Regions from separate parts of the Gottschalkia acidurici 9a genome, predicted to be linked through region 2. Evidence: riboswitches for the same ligand, from Rfam matches in the RefSeq annotation. Region 2 holds a riboswitch; the other holds the start of a gene.
What was found. A riboswitch is a leader RNA that binds a small molecule or an ion and turns the genes downstream of it on or off. The one in region 2 is predicted to bind lysine.
Positions count from the first base shown of each region.

Region 1: another riboswitch for lysine. It lies ahead of lysA (diaminopimelate decarboxylase); the one in region 2 lies ahead of CURI_RS03755 (transporter substrate-binding domain-containing protein).

Region 1 covers NC_018664.1:1,266,865-1,282,827, reverse strand. Annotated here, with positions in the region: gene CURI_RS05990 (beta/alpha barrel domain-containing protein) at 1-262, opposite strand, end outside; gene CURI_RS16330 (hypothetical protein) at 1,093-1,218, shown strand; gene CURI_RS05985 (NAD(P)-dependent oxidoreductase) at 1,634-2,878, opposite strand; lysine riboswitch at 3,704-3,861, shown strand; gene lysA (diaminopimelate decarboxylase) at 3,963-5,264, shown strand; gene CURI_RS05975 (aspartate kinase) at 5,277-6,482, shown strand; gene CURI_RS05970 (aspartate-semialdehyde dehydrogenase) at 6,584-7,576, shown strand; gene dapA (4-hydroxy-tetrahydrodipicolinate synthase) at 7,652-8,533, shown strand; gene dapB (4-hydroxy-tetrahydrodipicolinate reductase) at 8,545-9,300, shown strand; gene CURI_RS05955 (M16 family metallopeptidase) at 9,488-10,729, opposite strand; gene CURI_RS05950 (ABC transporter ATP-binding protein) at 10,945-11,649, opposite strand; gene CURI_RS05945 (ABC transporter ATP-binding protein) at 11,664-12,422, opposite strand; gene CURI_RS05940 (branched-chain amino acid ABC transporter permease) at 12,429-13,415, opposite strand; gene CURI_RS05935 (branched-chain amino acid ABC transporter permease) at 13,427-14,302, opposite strand; gene CURI_RS05930 (ABC transporter substrate-binding protein) at 14,413-15,573, opposite strand; gene CURI_RS05925 (gamma-glutamyl-gamma-aminobutyrate hydrolase family protein) at 15,821-15,963, opposite strand, start outside.
Region 2 covers NC_018664.1:820,511-836,473, forward strand. Annotated here, with positions in the region: gene CURI_RS03715 (TOBE domain-containing protein) at 1-81, opposite strand, end outside; gene CURI_RS03720 (methyl-accepting chemotaxis protein) at 316-2,391, shown strand; gene CURI_RS03725 (ATP-binding protein) at 2,502-2,693, shown strand; gene CURI_RS03730 (4Fe-4S binding protein) at 2,700-3,293, shown strand; gene CURI_RS03735 (rhodanese-like domain-containing protein) at 3,413-3,703, shown strand; gene CURI_RS03740 (putative polysaccharide biosynthesis protein) at 4,009-5,607, shown strand; gene CURI_RS03745 (BclA C-terminal domain-containing protein) at 5,783-7,093, opposite strand; gene CURI_RS03750 (tetratricopeptide repeat-containing glycosyltransferase family 2 protein) at 9,607-10,677, shown strand; lysine riboswitch at 10,888-11,069, shown strand; gene CURI_RS03755 (transporter substrate-binding domain-containing protein) at 11,215-12,051, shown strand; gene CURI_RS03760 (amino acid ABC transporter permease) at 12,119-12,892, shown strand; gene CURI_RS03765 (amino acid ABC transporter ATP-binding protein) at 12,910-13,644, shown strand; gene CURI_RS03770 (CDGSH iron-sulfur domain-containing protein) at 13,976-14,662, shown strand; gene CURI_RS03775 (methyl-accepting chemotaxis protein) at 14,955-15,963, shown strand, end outside.

The DNA of each region.
Region 1 (15,963 bases), 450 kb from region 2:
CTGCTTTTCTATCTTTATCTGAATATAGGAAAAATTCTGATTGTCTTATTACTCCCGATCCATTATCTAACTCGTGTAGATATTCATATAGTCTAACTATTTGCTCTACAGTAAATGATGACATTGATTGTTGTCCATCTCTAAATGTAGTATCAGTAATCCAAATTTCCTTTGGTAAATCCATTGGTATTTGTACATTATTAAACGCTATTTTAGGTATTTCTGAGTAAGGAAATATTTCTTTATATAGCTTTTTAGTCATAACTCATAATCTCCTTCCAATAACAATATTTTACTTTATTATACAAATTATTTTTATGCAAGTTTTCTCTTTCTTCCATTCAATTAGTATATAATGTTTACAATTTACTTTATATGATAAATAAAGTCTGTGATTTATATTTATAAATCAAATTTATACCGTTCTTATTCGCCTATTTCTCCAACATCTTTAGGATTATTTGAGTTGTGTTTGAAATATTGAACAATTTAAGCTTTTCTTGCCATTTTACTACTTTTTATAAAAACTTTCGTATATAAATATATTTGAAATTTTACCATATTCATTTACAAATAACAAGTAAAAAATAATTTAAAAATGCAAGTTTATTAAATAAACTTGCATTTCATTTTTTATTTTTTCTTTTAGATACATTAAATTCAACATTTTTGCTACTTTTATACAATTTCTAGCACTCTTGCTTAAAACCTTTTTGCTAAACTTGAATTTACAATAATAAAGAGAGTATTTATATCTAAAAAATTTGTTTTTAGATTTTAGCATTAAAAATTCTGTTATTTCTTGTTTATAGCATTAAAAATTCCCCTTATATCATCATAGTCAATATAATATCAATCTTATCTTTATCTAAAATTTGTCTTATAATTTAAAATAAATTATAGATATTATTAACTGCAAGATACATATCTTGAAAATTCATTTCTAATTTTACACTCAACATTTTCTCATATGTTTAGTACAATAAATGATTTTCGACATCATTATTAATGTTTAAATATATATAAGCTCTGTGAAAGATTTAATTTGAAAAGAAAAAACTGAAGTTCACACTTAAGAAGCAATGAAAGATTTTGAACTTAAAAGGAAATAAATTAGGTATTAAATCAAAGTATTTTACTGACTATAAGTTGATAATAGCTACTGAAATACAATATTTATCTATGGAAGAATTAGAAGCTAAAATATTTTTCAACTAACTAAACAAAAAACAGGAAAGGCACAGTAATTCTAAGTAAGATTAATTTACCAGATTTGAGATGATACTTAATAGATAATATTCTAGATAGTATTATTTTTAATATACTAGTGCATAGTTCTAGGTGAATAAATATGCTAGTTTACTCTTACGAATTGTCTATTTTTCTCTCTAAAATATCTAGTAAGTAAAACTAGTAAAATTATACTTAGAAATATAGACATAATCATTTAAAGTAGAGGTTCTTTCCAATATTAGTTGAGAGCTATAACTCTTCATCACACAAGTAGTGTTAACTTAAATTCATTATATAAAGATACTTACTTCAACTAATATTGGTAGAGCCAGAATAGTTTTGATCTCAATAGTTTTTTGAATATGCAAAAAAACTATTAGACATTATTCTATCGTACTTTTTATATTTCATATTTTTCTGTTACATATTTATCAATTGAATCTGCAACTTTTTTAGATAATCGAACAGCTTCTACAACAGTTTTTGCTCCTGTTACAACATCGCCAGAAGCAAATACTCCTTCACGAGTGGTTTGCCCTATTTCATCTATAGTTAAAAGTCCTTTATTATTTATCTCTATTCCTTTTGTATTAGATACTATAACACTTCTTGGTCCTTGACTAATTGAAATAATTACAGAGTCCACTTTAAATATATCTTCTGATCCTTTAATTTCAACAAGTGTTTTTTCGCCGTTTTCATCGATTATTTTCTCCGTACAAATGTACTTAACACCTTCATCTAAAATTTCTAGTGGGGACTTATTAAGTTCAAACTTAACTCCATCTATTTTAGCATATTCTACTTCATGTTTACTTGCAGGGATTTCATCAAATCCTCTTCTATACATTATATATGCTTCTCTAGTACCATTTCTGATAGCTGTTCTCGCAACATCCATAGCAACATTTCCAGCTCCTATTATACATACTTTATCTCCTAAGTTATAAACTTCTGGATTCTTTAGATAGTCTATTGAATAGTGAACGTGTCCAAGAGTCTCTCCTTTAATTCTAAGTGGAAATGGTCTCCAAACCCCAGTTCCTATAAATACAGCTTTAAATCCATCGCGGAACAAGTCATCTATTGATATAGTTGATCCTATTAAAGTATTTGGTCTTATTTTTACACCAAGTTCAATAAGTTTTTCTTTTATTCGTTCTAGGTTCTTTTTAGGTAATCTAAACTCTGGTATACCATATCTTAAAACTCCTCCAATTTTATCGTTGGCTTCAAATATAGTTATATCATATCCTTTTTTAGCTAACACAAAAGCTATAGTAATTCCGGCAGGTCCAGACCCAATTATAGCAACTTTTTTATCTGGGTTTTTTTCAGGTTTATTTCTCTTAATATTTAAGTAGTAACTAGATATATAATTTTCAATAGAACTTATGTGTATAGAATTCCCTATACTAGCAAGTACACAACTTCCTTCACATTGAGTGTCATGTGGACACACCAGTGAACATACAACCGATAGAGGGTTGTTTTCAAAAAGTGTTTCACCAGCTTTAGCTATATCTCCATCAAGCAACATCTTTATAACTTCATTTACTGGTGTATTTACAGGACACCCAGCCTTACATCTTGGCTTCTTACACTGTATACATCTTTTCGCCTCTTCAATAATATGCTTTCCCATAATTTGCAATCCCCTTTCTATTTATATACTTACATATTTACTATTAAGTGTTTCTTCAACTTTAATTATATTTTTATAAATTAACGTATTTATAACTTCATTTGTTGGTGCTTTTGCAGGATATGATCTTATATTTTTCCTGTATATTGTATACATGTTTAGACGTTATTCAAGAGTGTGCTTTTCTATCACTTGCAATCCTCTTTCTATTTATATACTTACATATTTATTATTAAGTATTTCTTTAACTTTAGTTATATCTTTATAAAACGATACCTTTATAACTTTATTTGCTGGTGTTTTTGCAGGATATGACTTTATATCCTCCTTTGTATATTGTATACACATTTAGACATTTTTTAAGGACTTGCTTTTCTATCACTTGCAATCCCCTTTTTTATTTATATATCTATATATTTACTATTATAAGTCAAATAAACTATTTTGCAAGTAAAAAAATTAATTTCTTCATAATTTGTATAGGACTTTTATACTAACCTTCTATGCTATTTAAGTCCTAGAAAGTTTAAAGTGCTAAATAAGTATTCTTTTATACTAAGTATCTATCTATAGTTAGCATAAAAATATTCAGTGATTTTATAATTAAATTCTATTTTAAACCCTACTTTTTTAAAATAACATCTTAAATCTAGCTATTTTACACTGTCCCAAGTATGTTTCTCAATATTATATTTATCCCTAATAAAATTTAGAAATAATGTTTAATAGATACTTAATTTAATTTTTTAAGATTTTTCTAAATTCTTCTTGACTTTCATACTTTAATTTGTTAACATATTCGAAACAATAGAATATATTAAAACAATATGTTATAGGGGCCGCGGTTGTAAATAGTACTTTTGTAGGAAAGGTGCAATCGCCGAAATACACTATTTAATTTGTGTATTGGGACTATGCTGAATAAGTATAGTACTGTCAACAGAATTTTTGCCCAATTTTCTGCTGGAGCACTTATCATATTGTGGGCGAAAGGTTTATATACGTTTGTTTTTGTTTATAAAACAACTTCGAGCACCTTTTGCTCTTAGTTGTTTTTTTGTATAAAAATTTAATGAAAGTGGTGATGCTATTGAAACTTTTTGGAACTATGAAAGTAAACAATAACGTACTAGAAATAGGTGGTTGTAATGCTTTAGACCTAGCAAAAGATTTTGGAACTCCATTATATGTTGTAGACGAACAATTGGTAAGAGATACTTGTAGAATCTATAAAGATAATTTTGTTTTAGAAGGAATAGAAACTGAGGTTGTATATGCATCTAAAGCTTTTCAGAATATCGGAATGTGCAAACTTATTGCTGAAGAAGGCTTGGGCTTAGATGTAGTATCTGGTGGAGAATTGTACACGGCTTTAAAAGCAGGATTTAACCCTTCAAAGATATATATGCATGGTAATAATAAAACTAGAGAAGAATTAACTATGGCATTAGAGCATGGTGTTGGAACTATAGTTATAGATAATGAGCAAGAAACAGATCTTATTGAAGAGTTATGTGAAAGCTTAGGAAAGAAAGTTAACGCTATACTAAGAGTTAATCCCGGAATAGAAGCACATACTCATGAGTATATTCAAACTACAAAAAATGACTCTAAATTCGGCGAATCTATTCATGATGAAAAAATATTTAGCTTTATATCTAGACTTAAAGATAGCTCTCATATAAACTTTAAAGGTTTCCATTGCCATATAGGATCTCAAATTCATCAAGAGGAGTCTTTCTATTTAGGGGCTACTATAATGCTTGAGTTCTTAAATAAAATTGAAGAAACATGTGGATTCGTTACTAAAGAATTAAACCTTGGCGGTGGATTTGGTATTTACTATAGCGAGGAAGATACTCCTATGGACATGACTGCTTTTCTAAAAGAGCTTCTAGTTAATATAAAAAATAAATGCGATGAACTAAATATCGAGGTTCCAAAGATTATAATAGAGCCTGGTAGATCTATTATTTCAAATGCTGGTACAACTCTATATAATGTTGGTGGAACTAAGTCAACTTATGGTGGAAGAGATTATATATTTGTTGATGGAGGTATGGGTGATAATCCTAGACCAGCACTATACTCTGCAGTATACGAAGCATCTATTGCTAATAAAATGAATGATGACTCAACAGAACTTTATACTATAGCTGGTAAGTGCTGTGAATCTGGAGATATAGTAATAAAGGATATAAAGCTCCCTAAAGCTGAAGCTGGTGATATAGTTGCTGTAGCTAGTACTGGAGCCTATAACTATAGCATGGCTAGTAACTACAACAGAATCGGTAGACCTGCTGTAGTATTTGTAAAAGATGGATCTTCTAGAATTGTAGTTAAAAGAGAAACTTATGAAGATTTAATAAAAAACGACATAATGTAGGGAGGTCAAAAATTGGCTACTGTAGTTCAAAAGTACGGTGGATCTTCTGTTGCCACTGTAGATAAGATAAAAGAGATAGCAAAAAGATTAATACAGGAAAAAGAAAATGGAAATAACGTAGTTGTTGTAGTCTCTGCAATGGGTAAAACTACTAATGGACTTATAGATATGGCTAATCAAGTATCTAAAAATCCTTCTAAAAGAGAAATGGATATGCTCCTTTCTACTGGAGAACAAGTAACTATATCGTTACTAACTATGACCCTTAAGTCATTTGGTCATGACGCTATATCTTTAACAGGATTTCAGGCTGGTATATTAACTGAAGGCTCTCATACTAAAAACCGTATAAAAGATATTAATATAGAAAATGTTAAAAATTATTTGAAAGAAAATAAAATCGTTGTAGTAGCTGGATTTCAGGGAATGAATGAAAATGGTGATATAACTACTCTAGGTAGAGGCGGATCTGATACTACAGCGGTTGCATTAGCAGCAAAATTAAAGTGTCCTTGTGAAATATATACAGATGTTGATGGCATTTATGGAATAGATCCAAGACTATATCCTGAAGCTAAAAAACTTGACTATATAACTTATGAAGAAATGATGGAGATGGCAAGTTTAGGTTCTGGAATAATGGAAACAAGATCCGTTGAAATAGGTCTTAGGTATAATGTACCTATATATGTAGGATTAAATTCTGGTGAGAAAAATGGAACTTATATAAAGGAGTTTGATGAAACTATGGAGCAAAATTTAGTTACAGGTGTATCGGCTACGGATAATATTTTAATGGTAACTTTAAATAATATCCCTTATAACCCTAAAAATATATCAAGTATTTTTGAAAGCTTAGCTGTTAAAAATGTAAACATAGATATGATAAGTCAGACATCACCATCTAATAATCATGTAGATGTTTCCTTCACTACTTCTAAGGATGATGAGTCTATTATAGATGAAGCTATCTCTGCTTTAAAATCAGATATACCTGAAATTGACTATATAAAAGAATCTAATCTTGCAAAAGTATCTGTAGTAGGTACTGGTATGAGGAATCAATCTGGAGTAGCTTCAAAGATATTTAATATATTTGCTGAGAATAATATAGAATTCAAGCAAATAACTACTTCTGAGATAAGCATCTCTTATACTATAAAGTCTAATGATAAGGAAAAGACTGTTACTATCTTATGTAAAGAGTTGGGTTTATAACATTTTATAGCATAACGAATGTACCTATGTCATTTAATGTTGTATAATATATTATATAAGTTATATTAATTTTAAAACAAATAAATTTGAGGTGATTTTAAATGAAAAAAGTTAATTTAGCAATAGTTGGTGCCACAGGAATGGTTGGTAATACATTTTTACAAGTACTAGAAGATAGAGATTTTCCTTTTGAAAATTTATATTTATTTTCCTCAGCAAAATCTGCTGGTAGTAAGTTAACTGTTAAAGGAAAAGAGTATACTGTAGAAGAACTAACAGAAAATTCTTTTGATAAAGATATAGATATAGCTCTTTTCTCTGCTGGTGGTACTATAAGTGAAAAATTTGCACCAATAGCAAGAGATAAAGGAATTATAGTTGTAGATAATAGTAGTGCTTGGAGAATGGAAAAAGATATTCCTCTTGTAATACCTGAAGTTAATCCTGAAGCTATAGAAACAGTTATAAAAGAAAGAAAAGGAATAATAGCTAATCCTAACTGTTCTACTATTCAATCAATAGTACCGCTTAAACCATTACACGATGCTTTTAAATTAAAAAGAATTATATATTCTACTTATCAAGCAGTTTCTGGTTCAGGTGTTAAGGGTGTAGCTGATTTAGAGAACGGAACTACTGACAACTATCCTTACCCAATATCATACAACTGCCTTCCTCATATAGATTCATTTTTAGAGAATGGATATACTAAGGAAGAAATTAAAATGATCGATGAAACTAAAAAAATATTAAATGACTATGACCTAAAAATAACAGCTACTACAGTAAGAGTTCCTGTAAAGAACGGTCATGCTGTTTCAATAAATCTAGAATTCGAAAAACCATTTGAATTATCTGAAGTGTTTGAATTATTAAAAAATGCTCCTGGTATAGTTGTACAAGATGATCCCGCTAATCTTGTATACCCAATGCAAATAGAAGTAAGCGGAAAAGATGAAGTTTACGTTGGAAGAATAAGAAGGGATTTTAGTGTTGAAAACGGACTAAATCTTTGGGTAGTTGCTGATAACATCAGAAAAGGTGCTGCTACTAACACTATTCAAATAGCTGAATTACTTGCAAAATCACTGTAACTTTTATCTATCATATAGTATATCATGTAATAAGTAATACTATTTAATTTTAATTATTTTTAGGAGGTTTTGTTAATGAAACTTTTCGAAGGTTCAGGCGTGGCCATTGTAACTCCATTTACTAAAGACAACAAAGTAGACTATGTTACATTATCTGAATTAATAGAATTTCATATAGAAAATCAAACAGATGCTATAGTAATATGTGGAACTACTGGTGAGTCTGCTACTCTATCTGATAAAGAACATAAAGAAACTATAGAATTCACTGTTAAACAAGTTAATGGACGTATTCCCGTTATAGCTGGTGTAGGAAGTAATGATACTAGCTATGCAATAAATCTAAGTAAATTTGCTGAAAGTGTAGGAGCTGATGCTTTACTTACAGTAACTCCTTACTATAATAAAGCTTCTCAAAAAGGTCTTATTAAACACTTTACAGCAATTGCAGACAGTGTAAATACACCTATAATTCTTTATAATGTACCTGGAAGAACTGGAGTAAGCATTCAAGCTAAAACTGTTGCCGAACTTTCTAAGCATAAAAACATAGCTGGTATAAAAGAAGCAAGTGGTGACTTAGGATTAGTTATTGAAATAGCTAGACTATGCCCTGAAGATTTTTATATATATTCAGGAAACGATGATATAGTGGTTCCTACACTATCCATTGGTGGTAAAGGAGTCATTTCAGTAGTAGCTAATATACTACCTAAAGAAACTCATGATATGGTTGCCAGTTACTTAAATGGTGATATAGATAAAGCTAGAAAACTTCAACTTAGTTTAAAAGAACTTATTGATGCTTTATTTATAGAACCTAACCCAATTCCTATAAAAACTGCTATGAACTTATTAGGTAAAGAAGTTGGAGATTTAAGATTACCACTATGTGAAATGTCAGATGAAAACTTAAAAGCATTAACTAGCAGTATGACAAACTATGGCTTATTATAAGGAGGAGTTTAATGATTAAATTAATCCTTTGTGGATGCAGCGGACAAATGGGAAAGGTTATTATTGACCAAGTAAACGAAATGGATAACTTTAAGATAGTTGCAGGAATGGATAGAAGCGAAGAACAAAATTATGATTTTCCTGTATTTAACGATATAAATGACTTTGATGGAGAAGCCGATGCTATTATAGACTTCTCTAATCCTTCTACACTTCCTAAACTTTTAAAGTATTCTACAGAGAAAAATGTACCATTAGTTGTAGCTTCTACTGGATACTCTTATGAAGAAATTAAGAATATAGAAGAAGCTTCTAAAAAGGTAGCGATACTTTATTCTGGAAATATGTCTTTAGGAATAAATGTTCTACTAAGCTTAGTTAAAAAAGCAGCTTCTGCTTTAGAAGGCTTTGATATTGAAGTTATAGAAAAGCATCACAATAAAAAAGTTGACTCTCCGAGTGGTACAGCTTATATGATAGCTAGTGCTATAAACGAAGAGTTTAATAATGAGAAAGAATTTGTGTACGGAAGATACGGAAACGATACTAAGAGACAACCTAAAGAAATAGGTATTCACGCTGTACGTGGTGGTAGTATAGTTGGAGAACACTCTGTTATATTTGCGGGTATAGATGAAATCGTTGAAATCAAACATACTGCCATGTCTAAAAAAATATTTGCAGTTGGCTCTATAAATGCTGCTAAGTTTATAGCAGACAAAGAACCTAGACTATATAGTATGGATGATTTATTTAAGGAAGTTTAAAGGAGAATAGCAAAGCTATTCTCCTTTTTATTTTCTAGGAAATATTTTATATGCTTCATGTTAAACTTTCACTTTAAGGCCTAAATGGCTTATTTACTATATTTCTTACCTTAAAGTAGTTCTTTAACCTTCTTTTATTAATTAAGTTAAAGTCGACTTAACGCAATTACATTAATTAATATTAAACTTATTTACTTAATAATATATGGATAGTTGGATTTGAAAGTACACTTTTTGCTACATCGTATATCATATCTCCATCTATATAGTTTAGCCTTTCTAAATCATCTAAGAAAGCATCTATTTGTTTTCCTGATAATTTTTGATGTAAAGCATAGTTACACAATGATTCTATATCTTCAATCATAGATATTATTCCCGTTCTCATAACTTTTTTCATTAGAATTATATTCTTCTCATCTATATTTATATTTTTAGATAATATATTGTTTATGATACTATCTATAGTTTCTCTTGCTTCTTTTACATCATCTTCACCTATTGATGTATATATATATAATGTTTTTATATACTCAGTTCCATCTATATCAGAATAAACATCGTATGCCATTCCTCTTTTCTCTCTTAGTTCTCTAAATAGTATAGAATTTGCACTTTCTCCCAACTTATAATTTAATATTTCTAAAGCTAGTTCCTGGTTTCTATTTAGTCCATAAAATGTATATAGATATGTGATGGTGTTTTGTTCTATATCTTTTTTATAAGTCGTCTTCTCAATTTCTATATTTTTTTCTTCTATTATATTTGTTTTTAAAATCTCTCTTCTTTCCCAATCATTAAAGTATTTTTCTGCCATATTTCTAATTTCTTCATGATCATAAGATGATACTATGCTAATAACACAGTTGTTAGGTAAATAATATCCTTTATAAAAGTTCATTAAACTTTCTCTAGTAAAAGAATTTATATTTTCTTCACTTCCAGCAATATCATACCTAAGGTGACTTTTCTCAAATGCATACTCATTAGCTTTAGTATAACTTAAGTGTTCTACATCATCTAAACCATTTCTTATTTCCGCTAATATTACAGTTTTTTCTTTTTCTATTTCTTCCTCTGGTAATATAGATTTGATTATAATATCTGAAATAATGTCTATTGAACTTTCTAACTCTTCCTTTAAAGCTGTTATACCAAATACTGTAGATGTGTAAGTTGTATATGCATTATATGATCCAGCTCTATCTTCTAAATCTTGATTTATCTCTTCATTAGTCCTCTTTTTAGTTCCTTTAAATATCATGTGTTCTATAAAGTGGCTCATACCTTTTTCATTTATCTTTTCGTTTATAGGGCCTACATTTATACCTAATTGTACGGTTGCTATTTTAGTATTTTTCTTTATAGATATAATTTTTATACCATTTTCTAATTCATATTCTTTTGAATCTAGCATCTCTATATTCATTTTATTTTACCTCTACTTTTTTACTTTATAAATACTATTCTATATTAACATATCTAATGATAAAAATTAAGACTGACCCTACACAATAATATAAAGAGTCAGTCTTAATAAAGTAAATAATCGAAAATCACTACTCATAAGGATACTTAGATCCCTATCAGTCGCTGAATAAGTAGCTCACACAATGCCAAAAAACATTGAAATTAGTCTGCTGCTTAAGCTCCTAAATAAGCCTTTTTAACTTCTTCATTTCCTAGTAATTCTTTTGCATCTCCCGAAAGTACTATTTTACCTGTTTCTAGTACGTATGCTCTATTGGCTATAGATAAAGCCATATTTGCATTTTGTTCAACTAGTAATACTGTCATTCCAGTACTATTTATCTCTTGTATTATATCAAATATCTGTCTTACTAATATAGGTGCTAGTCCCATAGATGGCTCGTCCATTAGGATTATTTGTGGATTTGACATAAGTGCTCTTGCTATAGCCAACATTTGTTGCTCTCCACCACTCAACGTACCAGCAAGTTGTTTTTTTCTTTCAAATAATCTTGGAAATCGTGAGTATGCATTTTCAAATCCTTCTTTAATTTTATCTTTATTATTCTTTGTAAACGCCCCAAGTTCTAAATTTTCTTCAACTGTCATTTCCGAAAATACTCTTCTTCCTTCTGGAACATGCGCAAGTCCCTTACCTACGATTTTATGTGGATCTAAAGAAAGTATATTTTCTCCGTTATATTCTACTACTCCTTCTTTAGGCTTTATCATTCCAGATAGTGATTGAAGTATGGTAGTTTTTCCTGCACCATTAGCACCTATAAGTGTAACTATCTCACCTTTTTTAACTTCAAAACTAATACCTTTTATAGCATTTATCATGCCATAGTATACTTGTAAATCTTTTACCTTTAGCATATATAGTTAGCCTCCTATTCTCCTAGATAAGCCTTAATAACTTCTTTATTATTTTTAATTTCATCAGGAGTTCCTTCTGCAAGAATTACACCATAGTTTAATACTATTAAACGTTCACAAATTCCCATAACTAAGTTCATATCATGTTCTATTAAAAGTATTGCTGTATCAAACTTATCTCTAATAAAATGTATAGTATTCATTAATTCCATAGTTTCTTGTGGATTCATTCCGGCTGCTGGCTCATCTAACATAAGAACTTTAGGATCTGTAGCAAGTGCTCTTGCTATTTCTAATTTTCTTTGTTTTCCATATGGTAAGTTTTTAGCAGTTTCATAAGCTAAGTCTTCCATCTCAAATATTTTTAAAAGCTCTTTTCCCTTTAAGTCTATTTCTTTTTCTTCTTTCCAGTACCTAGGTAGTCTAAGTATACCTTCAGCAATAGAATACTTCATCTGTTTTTGAAAAGCTATTTTAACATTTTCTAAAACTGTTAAGTCATCAAATAGTCTTATATTTTGAAAAGTTCTAGCTATTCCTCTATTTACTATTTGGTGTGGCTTTAACCCAACCACACTTTCTCCATTTATAACTATATCTCCATTAGTAGGAATATAAACCCCTGTTAGCATATTAAAAGTTGTAGTCTTACCAGCCCCATTTGGACCTATAAGACCAACTATTTCTTTTTCGTTTATATTTAAACTAAAATTTTCTACTGCCTTTAATCCACCAAACATTATACCTATGTTTTTGGCTTCTAAAAATGCCATAGCTATTCACTCCTTTAACCTTCTAGTTTGACTTTGCATTTTCTTTTTTCTTATAATTAAATTGTGTATAGAAAATTCACTTGTTCCAAAGAGACCTGAAGGCTTAAATAACATCATTACAATTAATAAAATAGAGTAAATTAATAATCTATAAGTCGAAAATTCTCTTAAAGCTTCTGGCAATAATGTGAGAAGTATAGCTGCTATTATAGATCCTGTTATGCTTCCCATTCCTCCTAGAACTACTATAACCAGTATCTCTATAGAATACATAAATCCAAACTTAGATGGGCTTAAAACTGACATATAGTGTGCATATAGCCCTCCTGCAATTCCCGCAAAGAATGCAGATAAAACGAATCCAAATATTTTATAGAACGCTGTTGGTACACCTACTGCATTTGCTGCTATCTCATTCTCTCTTACCGATATTATACTTCTACCATGTCTTGATCTCATCAGAGAGAACATTAATACTACAGTTATTATTGTTACCCAGTAAACATGACTAAAGTTTGTTAGAGGAAGTATTCCCTTTAAACCTTTAGCTCCTCCAGTTATTTCTAAGTTATTTATGATAACACGAATCATTTCTCCAAATCCAAGTGTTATTATAGCTAAATAATCACCTTCTAATCTTAAAGCTGGTACACCTATTATAATTCCAAATACAGCGGCTATAATTCCGCCTATTATCATAGACACTACAAGTTGTAAAGTATCTGACTGTATATTCATATTCATTGTAGCTATAGCAGCCGTATATGCTCCTATACCCATGAATCCAGCATGTCCCAGCGCAAGCTGTCCTAAAAATCCAGTAGTTAAGTTAAGACTTACTGCTAATATTATATTTATTCCTATCATTATTATAATACCTTGCTGATACCTATCTATTTGTCCACCATTGATCAGATTTACTAGTAAGATATACAAGAGTACTATACCTATACCATTTATAATGTATCCTTTAACCCTTTTATTTATATTCATAGTTTTGTCACCTACACTTTCTCACGTGTATTTTTACCAAACAATCCAGTTGGTTTTACTATAAGTACTACTATTAATATTCCAAATACTACTGCATCTGATAACTGACTAGATATATATGCTCTTGTAAAACTTTCAGCTACCCCCATTATTACTCCTCCAACCATAGCTCCTGGTATAATACCTATACCTCCAAGTACTGCTGCGATAAACGCTTTCAGACCTGGCATCATCCCCATATATGGCTCTATTAGTGGATAAGCTATACTGAAAAGTATTCCTCCAACAGCGGCAAGTGCTGAACCTATAGCAAATGTAGCTGATATAGTTTTGTTTATATCGATTCCCATAAGCATAGCTGCATTTTGATCTTGAGATACTGCTCTCATTGCTTTTCCTGTTTTGGTATTCTTTATGAAGAAATGTAGTCCTACCATCAATATAAATGATACTACTATACTTAATATAGTTAATCCTTCTATTTTAACACTTCCTATATGGATTGGGCTTAATTTGATTATTTCAGGAAAAGGTCTTCCATCTGGTTTAAATAATATCATAAATAAATTTTGTAGAAGTATACTTACAGCAATTGCTGTTATAAGTGCTGATATACGTGGTGCATTTCTTAATGGTTTATATGCAAGCTTCTCTATTATTACACCTATAATTGCACATATTAGCATAGAAAGTAATATAGTTAACCATATTGGCATACCTGAATTTATAAGAAAATATGCAGAGTATGCGCCGATCATCAAAATTTCTCCATGAGCAAAGTTTATAAGTTTAACTATACCATAAACCATAGTGTATCCTAAAGCTATTAATGCATATATACTCCCTACATGAAGCCCATTAAAAAGCTGTTGAATAAATTCTTCCATTCATATCCCTTCTTTCTATTTATAAAAAGTAATATCAATAAACACATAATAGGAAACCATAACCCTAGGTTATAATTTCCTATTATGATCTATTTCTAAATTACTACATATTACTTTTTAATTTCTAATTTATTTTCTCCGTTCCCTATTCTTATAATAGAAACTGGCTTTATAGGATTTCTATTTTTATCAAACTTAGTGTGTCCAGAAACTAATTCTAAGTCTGTATTTTTCATAGCTTCTACAACTTTTTCTCTATCAGTGCTTCCTGCTTTGTTCATAGCTTCTAATAAAGTAGTAGCAGCATCATATCCTAATGCAGCAAATGCGCTAGGTTTTTCTTTATATTTTTCTTCATATGCTTTTATAAAGTTTTGTACAACTTCACTTGTATCATCCGTTGCGTAGTGATTAGAGAAATAAGATTTTTCTATAATGCTATTATCAATCTTACCTATAACTCCATCCCAACCATCTCCGCCTAAGAATGTTGACTCTATTCCTACTTCTCTTGCTTGTTTAGTTATTAGTGCTATTTTTTCATAATAATCTGGTATTACTAATACATCTGCATTTTTTCCTTTTATGCTTGTAAGTATTGATTTAAAATCTTTATCTTGTTTAGTGTATCCTTCACTAGCTACTACCTTTCCACCAGCTTTTTCAAATGTTTCTTTAAAAGCTTTTGCTAGTCCATCACTATAATCTGAACTTGTGTTGTATATTATTGCAGCTGTCTTAGCTTTTAAGTCTTCTCCAGCAAATTCTGCCATTTTACTTCCTTGAAAAGTATCTGTATAACATGAACGGAATATATTTTCTCCTTCTTCTGTTATATTCTTATCCGCTGTAGATGTTGCAGTTATCATTGGTATACCTTCCCTTGCTGCTAAAGGTGCTATCGCTGATGTGTTTGTACTAATAACAGCTCCTAATATACCATCTACTTTGTCACTACTAACAAGTCTATTATAAGCATTTACAGCTTCATTATCGTCACCTTTATCATCATAAGGAATTAACTTTACTTGTTTTCCTAGTACCCCACCTTTTTCATTATACTGTTCTATAGCTAATTTATAACCGTTTAAAGCAGCTTTACCATACACTGCAACTTCTCCTGTTTCAGGCGCTATTGCTCCTATTTTAATTACATCTGACTCTACCTTTGCACCATCTTTTCCATTTTCTTTTTGTCCACATCCAGCTAGTATAGTTGCACTCATTACAAGTGTCATTCCTACAGCCAGTAGTTTTTTAATCCTAGACATTTATTAATCCTCCTTGAAAAAATTATTCTTGTTTTTTATATTCTTTATACTTTTATACATTAAAGTACTAATTCATTATACAAAATTCGCGCTAAAAAATCAATTTGAACTTTATAATCTCAGGATGTTTTTAAGTATTTATAAAATTAACTTTTTTTCAGAAACATTTATATTTAATCATTATACTATTATTTGCCTCAATAGTAAATGAAAACCTCTTACAAGTTAAAGTAAGAGGTTTAATTTATTATATATTATATTCTAATTCTACTTTTACACTTTTATCGATAAACTCTTTGAATATATTTAACATATTCTCATCATTATTCATAGCCATTTCCTCTGGATGCCATTGTACTCCTACTACAAAATCTCTTCCACCCATCTCTA
Region 2 (15,963 bases):
TAATTCTACCTCTGAGTTTACTGAACCTTCATTAATGTTTAAAACTTTACCTTTGAGTTGATTTCTTGCACTAATTTTCATGTAGAAGTCTCTCCCAACTTTACTAATTTGTTTAAAATAATGGTATCTTGTTATGAATTATACCCATATATATAAAAATAAAACAATATTACAAAAAATGAGACAATATGTACAATGTTTATTTAAAAAAATATATATTTTACAAAAAGTTAATAAGTATTTAACAAAAAAAATATAAAGCCGATAATATATCGTAGAAGTATGATAAAAAATGAAAAAAGAAAGGGGAAAAACATGAGGAAAATTAGTACAAAAATTATAGCAGCAGTTCTAACTTGCTCCATAATTATGTCAATGATAGTTGGAATTACTAGTATATTAAGGAGTATGAGTGTAATAGATAAAGAATCCAGAGCAAATATACTAGAAAAGAGTATATCATATTCCAGAAAGTTTGATGAAGATATGACTATATATGAAACTTCATTGTTAAACTTAAAACAGTTTATGGATAGTACAATGGATACTACAAGACTTTATGAAGAGGGATATTTAGAAGACTATAGTGCGAATCTTTTAGGTCCTATAATAAAAAAAATTACTGAGGAAACGAAAGACTGCCTCGGAACATACATAGCTATAGATCCTAAAATTACTGGTAAAACAGAAGGAGTTTGGTATTCTGGAGACGGAAAGGGAAATGCTGAATACGCTCCAAACACAGAAGTATCTGGAATAGATCCAAGTGATCCCGATGTAGCGTGGTTTTATAATGCAATTAACCTTGACGAACCTTCTTGGGGAGATCCCTACGAAGATCTAGGTCAATATAAAATGAGTTATACTATACCTATTAAGATAAATGGGGAATCTATAGGGTTTATTGGAATAGATTTAAGTATAGAGGGGTTAAAAAAGCAAGTAGGAGATATAAAGACATATGATAATGGATATGCTTTTCTACTTAATAAAGACTACTCATATTTAGTTCACCCTACCTTAGGTAATGATAGTAATTTAAAAACTGTTGAGGGTGGAAAGCTCAAATATGTAGTTGAGGCAATTGAGGCAAATGGATCAGGGGTAGTAGATAGTGAATTTGGTGGAGATGCAAGAACATTAGCTTTTTCAAAGTTACGTGATGGAAGAGTATTCTTTTTAACAGCATCAAAAAGTGAGATATTTAAAGATATGTATAATACTATATATATTATTTTAGGTACAATTATTGTAACAGGTATACTGTCAGTATTTATTGCTTTATACTTAGGTAAAAGAATATCTAATCCTATAATATATGCAACGAATACACTGGATAGGCTTTCTAAGCTAGATTTAACGGAGTCAGAAGACAATAATAAAATTGAAACCTTAGTGAATAGAAAAGATGAGATAGGAATTATTTTTAGAGCAATATCTACATTAAAAGAAGAGTTAAGAAACATTATAATAGCAATAGAAGATACCACGGAGAATGTAGTCGACAATACAGATAGTTTAATGGTAGCTACCAGAGAAACTAGTATGTCTATAGGAGAAGTAACAAAAACTGTAGAAGAATTAGCAAATGCTGCTATGGAGCAAGCATCAGATACAGAAGAAGGATCAAGCAGACTAAGAAGGTTATCTGATGGAATAAGATCAGCAGTAGAAAATGGACACATAGTAGTAAATGGGGCTGTTGAAGCTCAAAAAATAAATGAAGAAGGTATAAAGTCGATAAATAGCATGGTAGATACATTTGACATTGTAAATAACACCTCGGATACTTTAGCTAAAAATGTTGATTCGTTACTAGATAAATCTCAATCTATAGGAAATATATTAAATACGATAGTAGATATATCTGAGCAAACAAATCTACTGGCATTAAATGCAGCTATAGAAGCAGCTAGAGCAGGTGAAGCTGGTAGAGGATTTGCAGTTGTTGCAGATGAAATAAGAAAATTATCTGAGGAAACAGGGCAAGCTACTGGAAATATAGGAGAGATATTAAGTGTTATACAAGATGAAGTTGGAACTACAAAACAAAATATGGATATGTCAGAAGAAGCACTTACTAATGCAAATCAATCATTAGTTGAATCTAAGCAAGCTTTCGAAAATATTTTTTCAGTAGTATCACAATCTATAGACTCGATAAATGAATTAGAAGAAAAATTAAAAATAGTAGATGAAGATAAAGAAGAAGCTTTATTATCAATGCAAAATATATCAGCCATATCTCAAGAATCAGCAGCATCCACGGAAGAACTGTCAGCATCTATGGAGGAACAGTCTGCAGCTATGGAAACAATATCTGGTAATACAGACAGGCTAGCTGAAGTAATAGGAAGTTTAAATGAGTTAGTTAATAGATTTAAGATATAGTTAAAAAATGTCTACATTATTTAAATGTAGACATTTTTTTGCTTGGAATATTGATATATCTAAATATTGTGATATAATAATATTTAAACAAATAGTAGGAGGAAGATATAATGTTAAAAGCTCAGGTATTAAAGAAACTTTGTGTTGGTTGTGGAACATGTGTAAAGGCTTGCCCTATGAAAGCAATAAAAATAGTAGATGGAATATTTGCAGAAGTAAATCAAGATAAATGTGTAGGATGTTCAAAATGTGAAAGAGAGTGCCCAGCGTCTATAATAGAAATTGTAGAAAAGGAGAGATAAATTAAAATGGTTGAGAGAAAGAAAAAGTCTTGGTATGATTATCTATATATAGCAACAGCAACATATTTAATATTAGGTATGTTTAATATACTTTTTGCTTGGCTTGGAATGATATGTTTTGCTGTTCCACTAATTATTTCTTTAACTGGTGGGGGAAAAAACTACTGCAATATTTATTGTGGAAGAGGACAATTATTACATCTTTTAGGTAATAAATTCAAACTATCTAGAAATAAACATATGCCTAAATTTATGAGGTCGAATATATTTAGGTATGGATTTTTAGTATTTTTTCTAACTATGTTTTTAATTATGCTTTTTAATACTTATCTAGTATTCGCGGGAGCTAACGAATTGAGAGAAGTAATAACTATACTTTGGACATGGAAGCTTCCTTGGCAATGGGTGAATACTAGCTTTGTATCTCCCTGGATAGCTCAATTTGCATTTGGATTTTATAGTATAATGTTAACGTCAACTATACTAGGTATAGTAACTATGATTCTATATAAACCTCGTTCATGGTGTGTATATTGTCCTATGGGAACTATGACTCAAGGCATTTCTATTTTAAAAAAGAAAGTTAAAGAAAATAATTAAAAGTAGAAAAAACTAGGTAACATATTAAAAATAAAGTTTCTTGACTTATAGTATAACTTAATAAATATTAGTTAGAATAAGTTATGTAGATATTAATTGTTAACGTCAGGAGTGATGAAATGAAAGTAAGCAGTGTAACTAATAGTGAATTAAAAGCAAAAATGAAGATAAATAGTGTTAATATACTAGATGTTAGAAAACCTGAACAATTTAAGGAAAATCATATAAAGGATGCAATATCAATTCCTTTAGAACAATTAGAAGAAAATTTAGATAAATTAAATAAAAAAGATGAAATAAATATAATATGTACTACAGGAAAAAGAGCTACTATGGCTAGTGACATATTGGCTAGAAATGGGTTTGAGAATATATCTGTAGTTTTACCAGGTATGAAAAGCTGGGAGTAAAAATAGATATTTATTTCCATATATATCTTTAGAAAAAGTAAAAATAAATGCATTGACTGATATGTTTTATTAAATATCAGTCAATGCATTTATTTTTGTGAAAATGTAAGTAATTTTCCTATAAAATCAATCTTATAAATATGTAGATACGATATAGTTCAAAATAATTAATAAAAATTAATCGACATCATAGACAGATACAAGTATACTATTATAGACATGAATTATTATTAAAAACTTTGAATTAGCACATTTATCCATTGTTATATTATAAAAGTTTATCAGCTATGTTGGGAGGGGAAAAATTGGGTAAAGATTCTTTTTTAAGAGGTGCATTTATATTAGGTTTGGCTGGTATAATGGTCAACGTGTTAGGAGCATTCTTTAGGATACCACTAGGTAATATAATAGGATCAGAAGGTATGGGATACTATCAAACCTCATTTCCAATATATATACTATTGGTTACTATTTCAGCGTCTGGGTTTCCAACTGCTATTTCAAAGGTTGTGTCTGAGAAGTTAGCACTTGAAGACAGCAAAGGAGCTTATAAAGTATTTAAGGTATCTTTTATAGCTTTAATTATAACTGGAATAGTATCGTTTATAATATTATTCTTTGGGGCTAGCTTTATAGTAAATAATATAATAAAAAGTCCAAAAGCATATTATAGTATGCTTGCTATATCACCAGCACTTTTATTTATCCCAATAATGTCTGCTTTTAGAGGCTATTTTCAAGGAAGACAAGAGATGTCACCTACGGCTGTGTCTCAGATAATGGAGCAATTGGGGAGAGTTGGACTCGGACTTTACTTAGCATTTATACTCTTATCAAGAGGAACAGAGTATGCAGCAGCGGGAGCTTCATTCGGTGGAACCGCTGGCGCTATATTTGGAACACTATATATTGGGTTTATTTATCTTAAAAATAAGAATTCTATAAAAGATGAAATAGAGAATAGTAAGAACTTTAAAGAAGAAAGTACTAGTGAAATAATAAAAAAGCTTTTATCAATAGCTATTCCAATAACTATAGGAACATCGATACTTCCTATAATGAATGTAGTTGATGCAAGTATGGTAGTGAGAAGACTTCAAAGTATTGGATTTTCATACGAACAGTCTAATAGTCTATTTGGACAGTTAACAGGAATGGCAGGAACTCTTATAAACTTTCCACAAGTTTTAACTATGTCTATAGCTATGAGTTTAGTTCCAGTAATATCACATTTTCATACTATTAAAGATATAGATAGCTTAAAACATAATACGAAGTTAGGAATAAGAACATCAATATTAATAGGTCTTCCAGCTTCATTTGGACTAGCTTCTTTATCTACTCCTATAATAAAGCTGCTATATCCAAAAGAGCCGAGTTCTGTAGGAGAAATATTATTATATCTTTCAATGAGTGTTATACTGCTTGGTCTTATTCAGTCTACTACTGCTATCCTTCAAGGTATAGAGAAAGCAAATATACCTGTAATAAATATAGCAATAGGTTTAGTATTTAAAATAGCTATAAATTATACATTGGTAGGAGTTTCATACTTTAATGTGAAAGGAGCAGCACTTGGAAATATAGGAGCATATATAGTAATTGTTATTTTAAACTTTTATCATATAAAGAAAATTTTAAATATAAAGTTTGAATTTACTCACTATATAGCAAAACCTTTGCTATCCTCACTCATAATGAGCATAATAGTTGTTACTTCTTATAAGTTATCTCTAAGCTTATTTGGAAATTCTATGTCTTGTCTAGTATCTATTGGGATTGGAACATTAGTATATGGTGCGAGCATTCTTTTGACAGGCGGAATAAGTGAGGGAGAAATATTAATTATGCCAAAAGGACAAAAAATAGCTGCTTTTTTAAAAAAATATAAAATACTTAGATAGCATTATTAATTAATTAATTAATTTATTACTTATATTAGAAAAGGATTCTATAGGAGTTTTGGAAAAAAGAAATAAACAGGATTATAGTAATTAATATACTTAGACTTTCAAAATTAATGAATAAGGTAGAAAATATTATAATATTTTCTACCTTATTTTTATTACTTAAAAATGCTTAAGCTAGACGTATAATACTCAGACCGGCCCCAGCACCACCCTGTAATGTTGCAGCTCCTAGTAGACCGAAAAGTTGCAATGATACAGTATCACCAGCATTTAAATTTATAATAGCACTTGCAGAAAAGCTGGAAACAGATAAGACTGGATTTCGTGTTAAGGCCGTTATAGGCGAACCATTAACGATTATCCTACTTCCTAACAATAGTGCTACTGTAGTATTCACATCATAACTTACACTGTAAAGTCCTGTTACAGGAACGGTAAATACAGTATTAGCACCATTTACAGTGAAACCATCTAAATTTTGAGAGTCAGGTAATGGAACTAAAGTTCCTCCCAATACCACTGCTATTACAGTTCCACTACTATTACCAGCAAACATAGAATTACTTGTAACTGCAGGTCCAGTAGGTCCAGTAGCTCCGGTTGGTCCAGTAGGTCCAGTAGCACCGTTAGCCCCAGTAGGTCCAGTAGCCCCAGTAGGTCCAGTAGCTCCGTCAGCCCCAGTAGGTCCAGTCGGCCCAATTAGTCCATTAGCGCCAGTAGGTCCAGTAGCCCCAGTAGCGCCAGTAGGTCCAGTAGCGCCATCAGCTCCAGTAGCTCCAGTAGCGCCAGTAGGTCCAGTAGCTCCGTCAGCCCCAGTAGCTCCAGTAGGTCCAATTAGTCCATTAGCGCCAGTAGGTCCAGTAGCCCCAGTAGCGCCAGTAGGTCCAGTAACACCATTAGCGCCAGTAGGCCCAGTAGCTCCAGTAGGCCCAGTAGCTCCATCAGCTCCAGTAGGTCCAGTAGGGCCAATTGGTCCAGTAGCACCAGTTATTCCTAACCCAGTTGGCCCAGTAGGTCCAGTCGGGCCAGTGGGTCCAATTATCCCTGCTCCAGTAGGTCCAGTAGCTCCAGTTGGTCCAATTGGTCCAATAAGTCCAGTAGCTCCGGTCGGCCCAGTAGGTCCAATTATTCCTGCTCCGGTAGGTCCAGTGGCTCCAGTTGGTCCAATTGGTCCAATAAGTCCAGTAGCTCCAGTCGGCCCAGTAGGTCCAATTATTCCTGATCCAGTAGGTCCAGTCGGTCCAGTAGGTCCAATTATTCCTGATCCAGTAGGTCCGGTAGGCCCAGTAGGTCCGATTAATCCTGCCCCAGTTGCCCCAGTAGCTCCAGTAGCTCCAGTGGGTCCAGTAGGTCCAGTCGACCCAGTAGGTCCGATAGGAACTGGAGGACATATGAAACCGTCATCATAAGGTATACAATTACAATTGCAATTGCAATTACAACTACAATTTGTTTGATATCTATTACACCTTGAGCTCATGCTAATCCCCCCTTTATAAATTGTTTGTTGCTTTAAATGAAACAGTCTAAATATATATAAGTGATAGACAAATAAAATAATTTAATTAATGCTTTATGAAAGTTGCAGTTAATCAACATACTACTTTTAGATATTAAGGATAATTCTCTTATTTAATAGCTGGGCGTATATATCTAGTTAATTTTAATGTTGGAATCAAGTATAAAACCTTCTGGAACAACTATAGAAGTATTAAAGACTATATCAGATTTTATAGGATGGACTGATTGAGAAGTTCCAGTAACAAAATACTAAACTAACTGTTTCGATCATTTACTATAAGTCTATTTTCAGTTAATATAGTTTCTTCACACGAAGCAGCGCTAAACCTTGAATAAGTTTTAAACTTAATATTTTTACATTTATACTGGAATCAAGCATTTCTATCGCGCCTGGTTTTCATATTGTTGATTAACTACTATAGTATTACTTTTAACAACTTACAGGAGGTATAAGTGGTATGTTATATTCAAATATAATTGATGAACTATTAATAATAGAAGATTTACACGATAATTTTGACTATAGTTTGAACTATTCTATTTACTCTCATACTATTGATTAAGAAATCTAATTTATTTAGTAAAATATCTTTTAATATAGCATTATTCAATGCTACATCACTATTATTAATAAAGATTACTGTAAATTTTATTATGGCTTATATTAAAGTGAAACCTTTATTTACTGACTTATACAGATATAATTAGGTGTTCATCCAGGAATAATAAGTTCATTAATGATAGATGATCCTGTAAGTAAAGGGTCTAGTTCATCCACAAAATTTACTACTGCAAAGTTGCTAAGTTGACTAATATTGAATTCTACGTCTATTCTACATAGATATTTACTAGTACGATAGAATTAAATATTATCTTTCCTAGGTTTGTTCATGTCTATAGATTAGCGTCTGGCTGATTAATACTATTTACACATTATTGCATACAAAACTAGTATCTGTTTTAATAACATCTTTCGGAGCTACATCAATAGTAGGGTTAGAGATAATATTATTAATTTGTAGCTTGCATGTTATAGTATAGCTATTACCAGGTAGTGAATAGTTTTATAGTTACTTTTAAGAACTGTTTGTTTACTTAACATTGACAAGGAGGTTGCACTGATATAGATAGTTCTTAAGTTAACACCTTTAGCCAAGATAACTTCAATAGAATATATGACTATAACTTTTTTCTAAATAGCACTTTTTACATTACAATCTATTTCACAGGGTATTACGATGAATGCAGTTTTCAGAATGTGTTCATAACTAGCTGCAAGAACAGATTGGATTGGGGTATTTTACCTTATATTTAAACTTAAGTTCTACTAAAAGCTTGTATCATAAGAACTGTTATTCTTAATTAGATATAATTTTATGATTTTCATCAATCGAAAAGAAGATACTTCTATTTCACTATGACTAGGAATTAATCGATTAATATCTGGTATTTCAATTGGTATTGTTAGATGTTATGAGAAGTTTTCTTACGTAAAGTATTTAGAGCCCAAAGGAAAATAGGAATACAATCCTAATTCTTTGACTAATTCAGAATACTCTTTTGTTATTAAGTTTCATATCTCCTTATCAATGACCTAGTACTATAAGCAGAGTAATATTATTAGATATTATTCTTTTATCTAATTAACAAGAAAAGGTGTCTTCTATATAGAGTATGAAACATATTGGAAATATGAGTATATTGAATAGGAGTAACAATAAAATTTGTAAATAGAATAATAAAATGGACTACATAGGCTGAATATTCCGTAGGATCAGCTATATATTAAACATTAAATGTAAAGTATTCTATAATCGTTTTAATCTTGACAAATGTTTCTTTTTTTAAAAGTATCTATAGATATGCTTATAGATATTGTGTTCTTTATAGTTTCTGAAGCACTAATATTTACTGTTTGATCAATTATACTCTTATAACTAGAGACAGATAAAATCTATGAATAGTGAGTTGTTTGAATACTTGTCTACAGTCTTTAAAGATACTACTAGATGTAATATATCCGTATTCAATCAAACTGCTTGATTCAACAGTTAATTAAGATAATTACTTATAAGTTAGTTACCTTAATTCATTATATGCAAGATTGTACATTAAGTTACTATAATTTTAAGAGAGCTTAATAAATAAGCAATTAAATTATTACACAATATTTCAGGAGAAATAATAAACAAAATCGTAAAACAAGACGCTATGATAATAACACTTGGTATTTAAAGGAGAGTTTATGGCTAGTAATGTAAAGAAATAAATAAAAACATCTAAATGTAATTAATAGGGATGTATAAATGATGATAAACATAAAAAGGTTGATTCATCAGCGTTTAAAAACATTAAGAATATTTATATTAAAGAAGGTTTTATAAAAAATAATTTCCTTATACGAAAGTTTTTTATATCAAAGCATATAATTCTTATAGATATTGAAACTATAGTATAAAGGGGAGACAGATTATGGCAGAAATTAGTCTATGTATGATTGTTAAAAACGAGGAAGCCGTCTTAAGTCGATGTTTAGATAGTGTTCTAAATATTGTAGATGAAATCATCATAGTAGATACAGGTTCTACGGACAACACTAAGAAAATAGCTAAACAATACACTGATAAGGTATATGATTTTGAATGGGTAGATGACTTTTCTAAAGCAAGAAATTTTTCATTTTCTTTGGCAACAAAAGACTATATAATTTGGCTAGATGCTGATGATGTAATAATGGAAGAAGATGCAATAAAACTAATAGAATTTAAGAAAAGTCTTTTATCTAATTATGATTTAGTATCAATGAACTATGATGTGGGGTTTGATGAAAATGGTAATCTAACTTTATCTTATTATCGTGAACGGATCTTTAAAAGAATTATGAATTATCAATGGGTTGAGCCAGTACATGAGGTAATTCCTCTGCAAGGAAACATTTATTATTTAGATGCTTCTATTACTCATAAAAAGGAGCATGTGAACGAGGAAGGTAGAAATATTCGTATTTATGAAAATATTTTAGCTAAGGGAGAATCATTAAGCACTAGAGGCACTTATTACTACGCTCGAGAGCTATACTACAATAAAAGATATGAGGATGCTATAAAGTATTTTAATGACTTTTTAGATTCTAATAAGGGATGGATAGAAGACTGTATAAATGCTTGCGAGATGATATCACACTGTTATTCACAATTAAAGGATGAGAAAAGCAGCTTAAAAAGTCTTTTTAGAAGTTTTGAGTACGAGGTTCCTAGATCAAATATTTGTTGTGAAATTGGTAAATATTATTTTAATAGAGAAGATTACAACTCTGCGATTTTTTGGTATAAATTAGCTATACAGCAAAAATCTACTTTACAAAAAAGTGGATTCGTTTATCATGACTATTATGGATATATACCTAATATACAACTGTGTGTGTGCTACCACAGACTCGGAAATATAGGCGAAGCTATAAAGTATAATGAAATAGCAGGAACTTATAAGCCTAATGATAGAGCGTTCTTATATAACAAAGACTATTTTAGCAAAAATGAATAGAAACTTAAGAAAAAGATAGAGATTTGTGAAAATAGATACTTATAGTCTATTAATCTTAAATATACATATTAAGTAAGTTGTGATCTTAATTATGTTTATATAGTCCTAAATAAGTTTATTATGTAGAATTATCGTAGTCAGGTTGACATATAAAATAAGTTATTGTAAACTGTATAATATGTATTATAACTTCATATAATCTCACTTTTTCAGGTGAGTAGAGGTGCGATATTTAACAGTCTTTAGTGGAGCGTGAGAAGCATTGATGCTAAGGAGAAGGAAATATCGCCGAAGTGGTTAATATTCTCAGTATTAACTGCTGGGTCTGTAGTTAAGAGCTACAGAACTGTCTCAATAAACTTCCATGGTTATTGGGTTGTGCTATCTCGTTATGGAAAACAAGAGCATTTAATGGCAACTATGCATAATTACGACCAGAGTTTATCTCCGGTCGTTTTTTGTTTAATAATGTCATGGATCTAAACTAAATAAATAGTGTCATTATAAAACTTAACATAAAAAGGAGGAGAAAAAAGAATGATAAAAAAATTATCACTATTAACAATAATGATTCTATCATCCGTTTTAATTTTAGCGGGATGTGGCGGAAGTGATAGTTCTAAAAATGGAAATGCAGAGTCAGACACATTTAGAGTTGGTCTTGAATGTGGATATCCACCATTTAACTGGACTCAAATGAATGATTCTAACGGTGCAGTTAAAATTGATGGAAATGCAGAATATGCGGGTGGATATGATATAGAAATGGCTAAAAAGATAGCTGAAGGACTAGGAAAAAAATTAGTTGTTGTTAAAGTTGAATGGGATGGTCTTGTACCAGCATTAACTTCAGGCAAAATCGATGCCATAATAGCGGGTATGTCACCAACAAATCTGCGTAAAGAAACAATAGACTTTTCAGATAACTACTATAAATCTGACTTAGTTATGGTTGTTAAGAAAGGTAGTAAGTACGAAAATGCAGCATCTATACAAGACTTTAAAGGTGCTAAAGTGACTGGTCAATTAAATACATTCCATTACTCAGTAATAGATCAAATTAAAGGTGTATCTAAGCAACCAGCTATGGATAACTTTACAGCAATGAGAGTTGCACTTGAATCAGGAGTTATTGATGGATATATTTCTGAACGTCCAGAAGGTGTTAGTGCTACTGCTGTTAATAAGAATCTTAAAATGGTAGAATTTAAAGATGGATTTGAAACTTCAGATGATGATACTTCAATTGCTGTAGGAATACCAAAAGGCAGTGAACTGGCTGAAAAGATTAATAAAGTTTTAGCAGGTATTTCTGAAGAAGAACGTTTAAATATAATGGATAATGCAATAAAAAATCAGCCATCAGCAAAATAATTTATAATTAAAAACAGAATGCGATTTAATGCATTCTGTTTTATGGTTTTTCTAAAGGAGGATAAAGATGAGTTTTGATTGGATAGTAAAGATTGTCTCAGAAAACTGGCCCATGTTTATTCGTGGAGCTGGTGTAACACTTGTAATTTCAATTATAGGTACGATTATAGGTACAGGTATTGGTTTATTAATAGGAGTTATAAGAACTGTTCCAGTGCCTGAAAGAGGATTAAAAAGAACTACTTTAAAAGTTATTAACTCTATACTTTCTATTTATATAGAAATATTCCGTGGAACACCTATGATTGTACAAGCTATGGTAATATACTATGGATCAGCCCTGGCATTCGGTATAGATATGAATAGATTATATGCAGCAATTTTTATTGTTTCTATTAATACAGGAGCGTACATGTCAGAGATTGTTCGTGGTGGTATTGTTTCTATAGATAAGGGACAATTTGAAGCAGCTCAAGCAGTAGGTATGAACCATATTCAAACTATGAAAAATGTAGTTTTACCACAAGTAATTCGTAACATTTTACCAGCAACAGGTAATGAATTTGTTATAAATATAAAAGATACATCAGTCCTTAATGTTATATCTGTAACAGAGCTATTTTTCCAAACAAAGTCAATCGCAGGAAATAACTTTAGATATTTTGAGTCATTCTTTGTTGCAAGTGTTATTTATTTGGTAATGACTTTTACAATTACAAGAATATTAAGATATATTGAAAGAAGATTAGATGGTCCGGAAAATTACATTATGATTGCTAATCAGATGCAAGTAGAAACACCTGAAGACATATTAAAGAGAAAAAACAAAGAAAATAGATAAAAGAAAGGAGGATAATCATGGAGAAAGTAATTGAGATTAAGCATTTAAGTAAATCATTTGGTAGTCATGAAGTTCTAAAAGATATTGATTTTTCAGTAAATAAAGGAGAAGTAGTTTGCATAATAGGATCATCTGGATCTGGTAAATCGACTCTTCTTCGTTGTGTTAATTTATTAGAAAAGCCAAGTGGTGGAGAAATTATTTATCATGGAGAAAATATTTTAGATGATAAGCATGATATTTATGAATATCGTACAAAATTAGGAATGGTATTCCAGCAGTTTAATCTATTTAATAATCATGACGTTTTAAGTAACTGCGTGGTAGGTCAAATGAAAGTATTGAAACGTTCAAAAGAAGAAGCGGAAAAAATAGCAATGAAATATTTAAAAGTTGTTGGAATGGATAAATATATAAATGCTAAACCAAAACAACTATCTGGTGGTCAAAAGCAACGAGTTGCTATTGCTAGAGCACTTTCTATGGAGCCAGACGTTATGCTGTTTGATGAGCCAACATCTGCACTAGATCCTGAGATGGTAGGGGAAGTTCTTAAAATTATGAAAGAGCTTGCTGAAACAGGTCTTACGATGTTAATAGTTACTCATGAAATGGAATTTGCCAAAGATGTATCTGATCGTGTAGTATTTATGGATAAAGGGGTTATAGCAGAAGAAGGAAGTCCAGAGCAAATTTTTAATAATCCAACACAAGAGCGTACAAGGGAATTCCTAAAACGTACTTTAGCGTAATATACTATAAATATAAAAGAATAAATGAACATTAAAATAGGGGAAATTGTATTTCCCCTATTTTTATATGAAAAATGCTGTTCTTAGATAAGGAAGGTTGAATGTATTAAGTAATCGTGTTAAGGTTTTCTATAAGTATGATCTTATATTAGCTTTGCTTATTAGTTAAATGATAGCATACTTAAAGAAGATAGTGAGAGTAGAATAATCTAGAAATATATTCAGATAAATTATCTGATAAAAAGTATATTAACTTTTACTATATGGGAAATATAAATGTCTAGATGTACTTATTAAATGAAGTCAAAGGAATAGAAGGGTGATGTTAACAATGTCAAATGATAAAAAAGAATGCAAAATAAAAGTAATAAAGGATGGTCCATATATTGTTTCTGGTAATGTACCATTATATGAGAAAATAATAGTTAAAAAGGGAAAAGGATATGAACTTAAAGATGGACGTGAGATACAGCAATCTAGTGAATATGCTCTATGTCGCTGTGGTAAGTCTAAAAATCCACCATTTTGTGATGGTTCTCATGTGAAAGAAGATTTTGTTGGAACTGAAACTGCAGAAAAATCCAAATTTGAAGATAGAGCAGAGATATTAGAGGGGACTACTATAGATCTTTTAGATGATAAAAGATGTGCTTTTGCCCGTTTCTGTCATAGCGAAAACGGAAGTGCGTGGGAGCTGACAAAAAGTTCAGATACTGACGAAAAGCGTAATGAAGCTATAAAGGCAGCTAGTGAATGTCCAGCTGGAAGATTGGTAGCCGTGGATAAAGATGGAAATATGATTGAACCTGAATACGAACCTTCTATAGAAATCCTTCAAGATCCAGAAAAACAAGCAAGTGCTGGAATATTTGTAAAGGGAGGTATTCCAATTGAGTCGGCAGATGGAGATATCTATGAAAGAAGAAATAGAGTAACCCTATGTCGCTGTGGGAAATCTAAGAATAAGCCTTTCTGTGATGGTACACATGACTCAGTAAAGTTTTTAGATAGAGAATAAAAAGCTTTTTACTATAAAAATACTTACTAATATAATGTCAAAGAAATAAATTATATTGCCGTATTGAAAAATTAAATTTAACATAACCAAGTTATTTACTTAAAAATCTTGAATACATTGAAAAATCATGTTAAAATTTTTCCAGATGAGGATGTTCTTTCGACTTAGTTCGTTTAGTAACTTACTATTTTACAGAGAGACATCCTCATTTTAATATGCTTTTTATTTAGATCAATGATTGAATATATAGAAATAATTAAGCACAATAATTAAAATTGAAAGGAGGATTCAAATGAAAAGAATTCAAATGAAGAGTATTAAGACAAAACTAATTATCAGCTTTTCTATATTAATTATATTATCTTCAATAATTTTGGGAATTGTTTCTTTAACAAGTTTTAATAGTACCCTTATAAAAGAAGCTGAAAATTCACTTTCTTCTCTAGCTGTTGAGGACTCAAAACTGACATCTAGCAGATTAGAAACTGAAAAACGTACATTAGAAATGTTAGCATTGAACGAGGCTATTTATAGTATGGATTGGAATAGGCAGCAACAAGTGCTACAGACACAGTTAAGTAAAACAGATTTTATAGTTATGGCAATTGTTCAAATGGATGGAACTGCTAACTACCCAGATGGTACTACGAGTCAATTAGGTGACAGAGATTATATTCAAAAAGCACTAAATGGTGAAACTGCTATATCTGACGTATTAATCAGTAAGGTGACAAATGAGCCTGTTATTATGATAGCTACTCCTATATACAAAGATAATATGGTAGTTGGAGCTTTAATTGGTCGTAAAGATGGAAATTCTCTAAGTGAGATTGTGGATGATACTGGATATGGTAAAAAGGGATATGGTTATATTGTAAATAGTAAAGGTACTATAATAGCTCACCCAGACAGAGATAAAGTGCTTAGTCAGTTTTCACCAATTGAAGAAGCTAAGAAAGATAATAGTTTGATGTCCATATCTAATATATTTAAAAAAATAATAAAAGAGAAAAATGGAGTTAGTACATACAACTATAACGGAAATGATTTATATGCAGGATATGCAGAAATTAAAGGTAGTGACTGGATATTTGTGATTACTGCAAATCAAGATGAAGTCTTGTCTGCAATATCTATGTTACAAAATAAAATAATAATAGTTGTATCAATAGTTTTATTAATAAGCATATTAATTTCATATATGATTGGTAATTCTATTGTTAAACCAATTATTGAAATGGTTCGTCATTCTGAAAAAATAGCTAAGTTAGATATATCTAGTGACATTGATAAAAAGTATC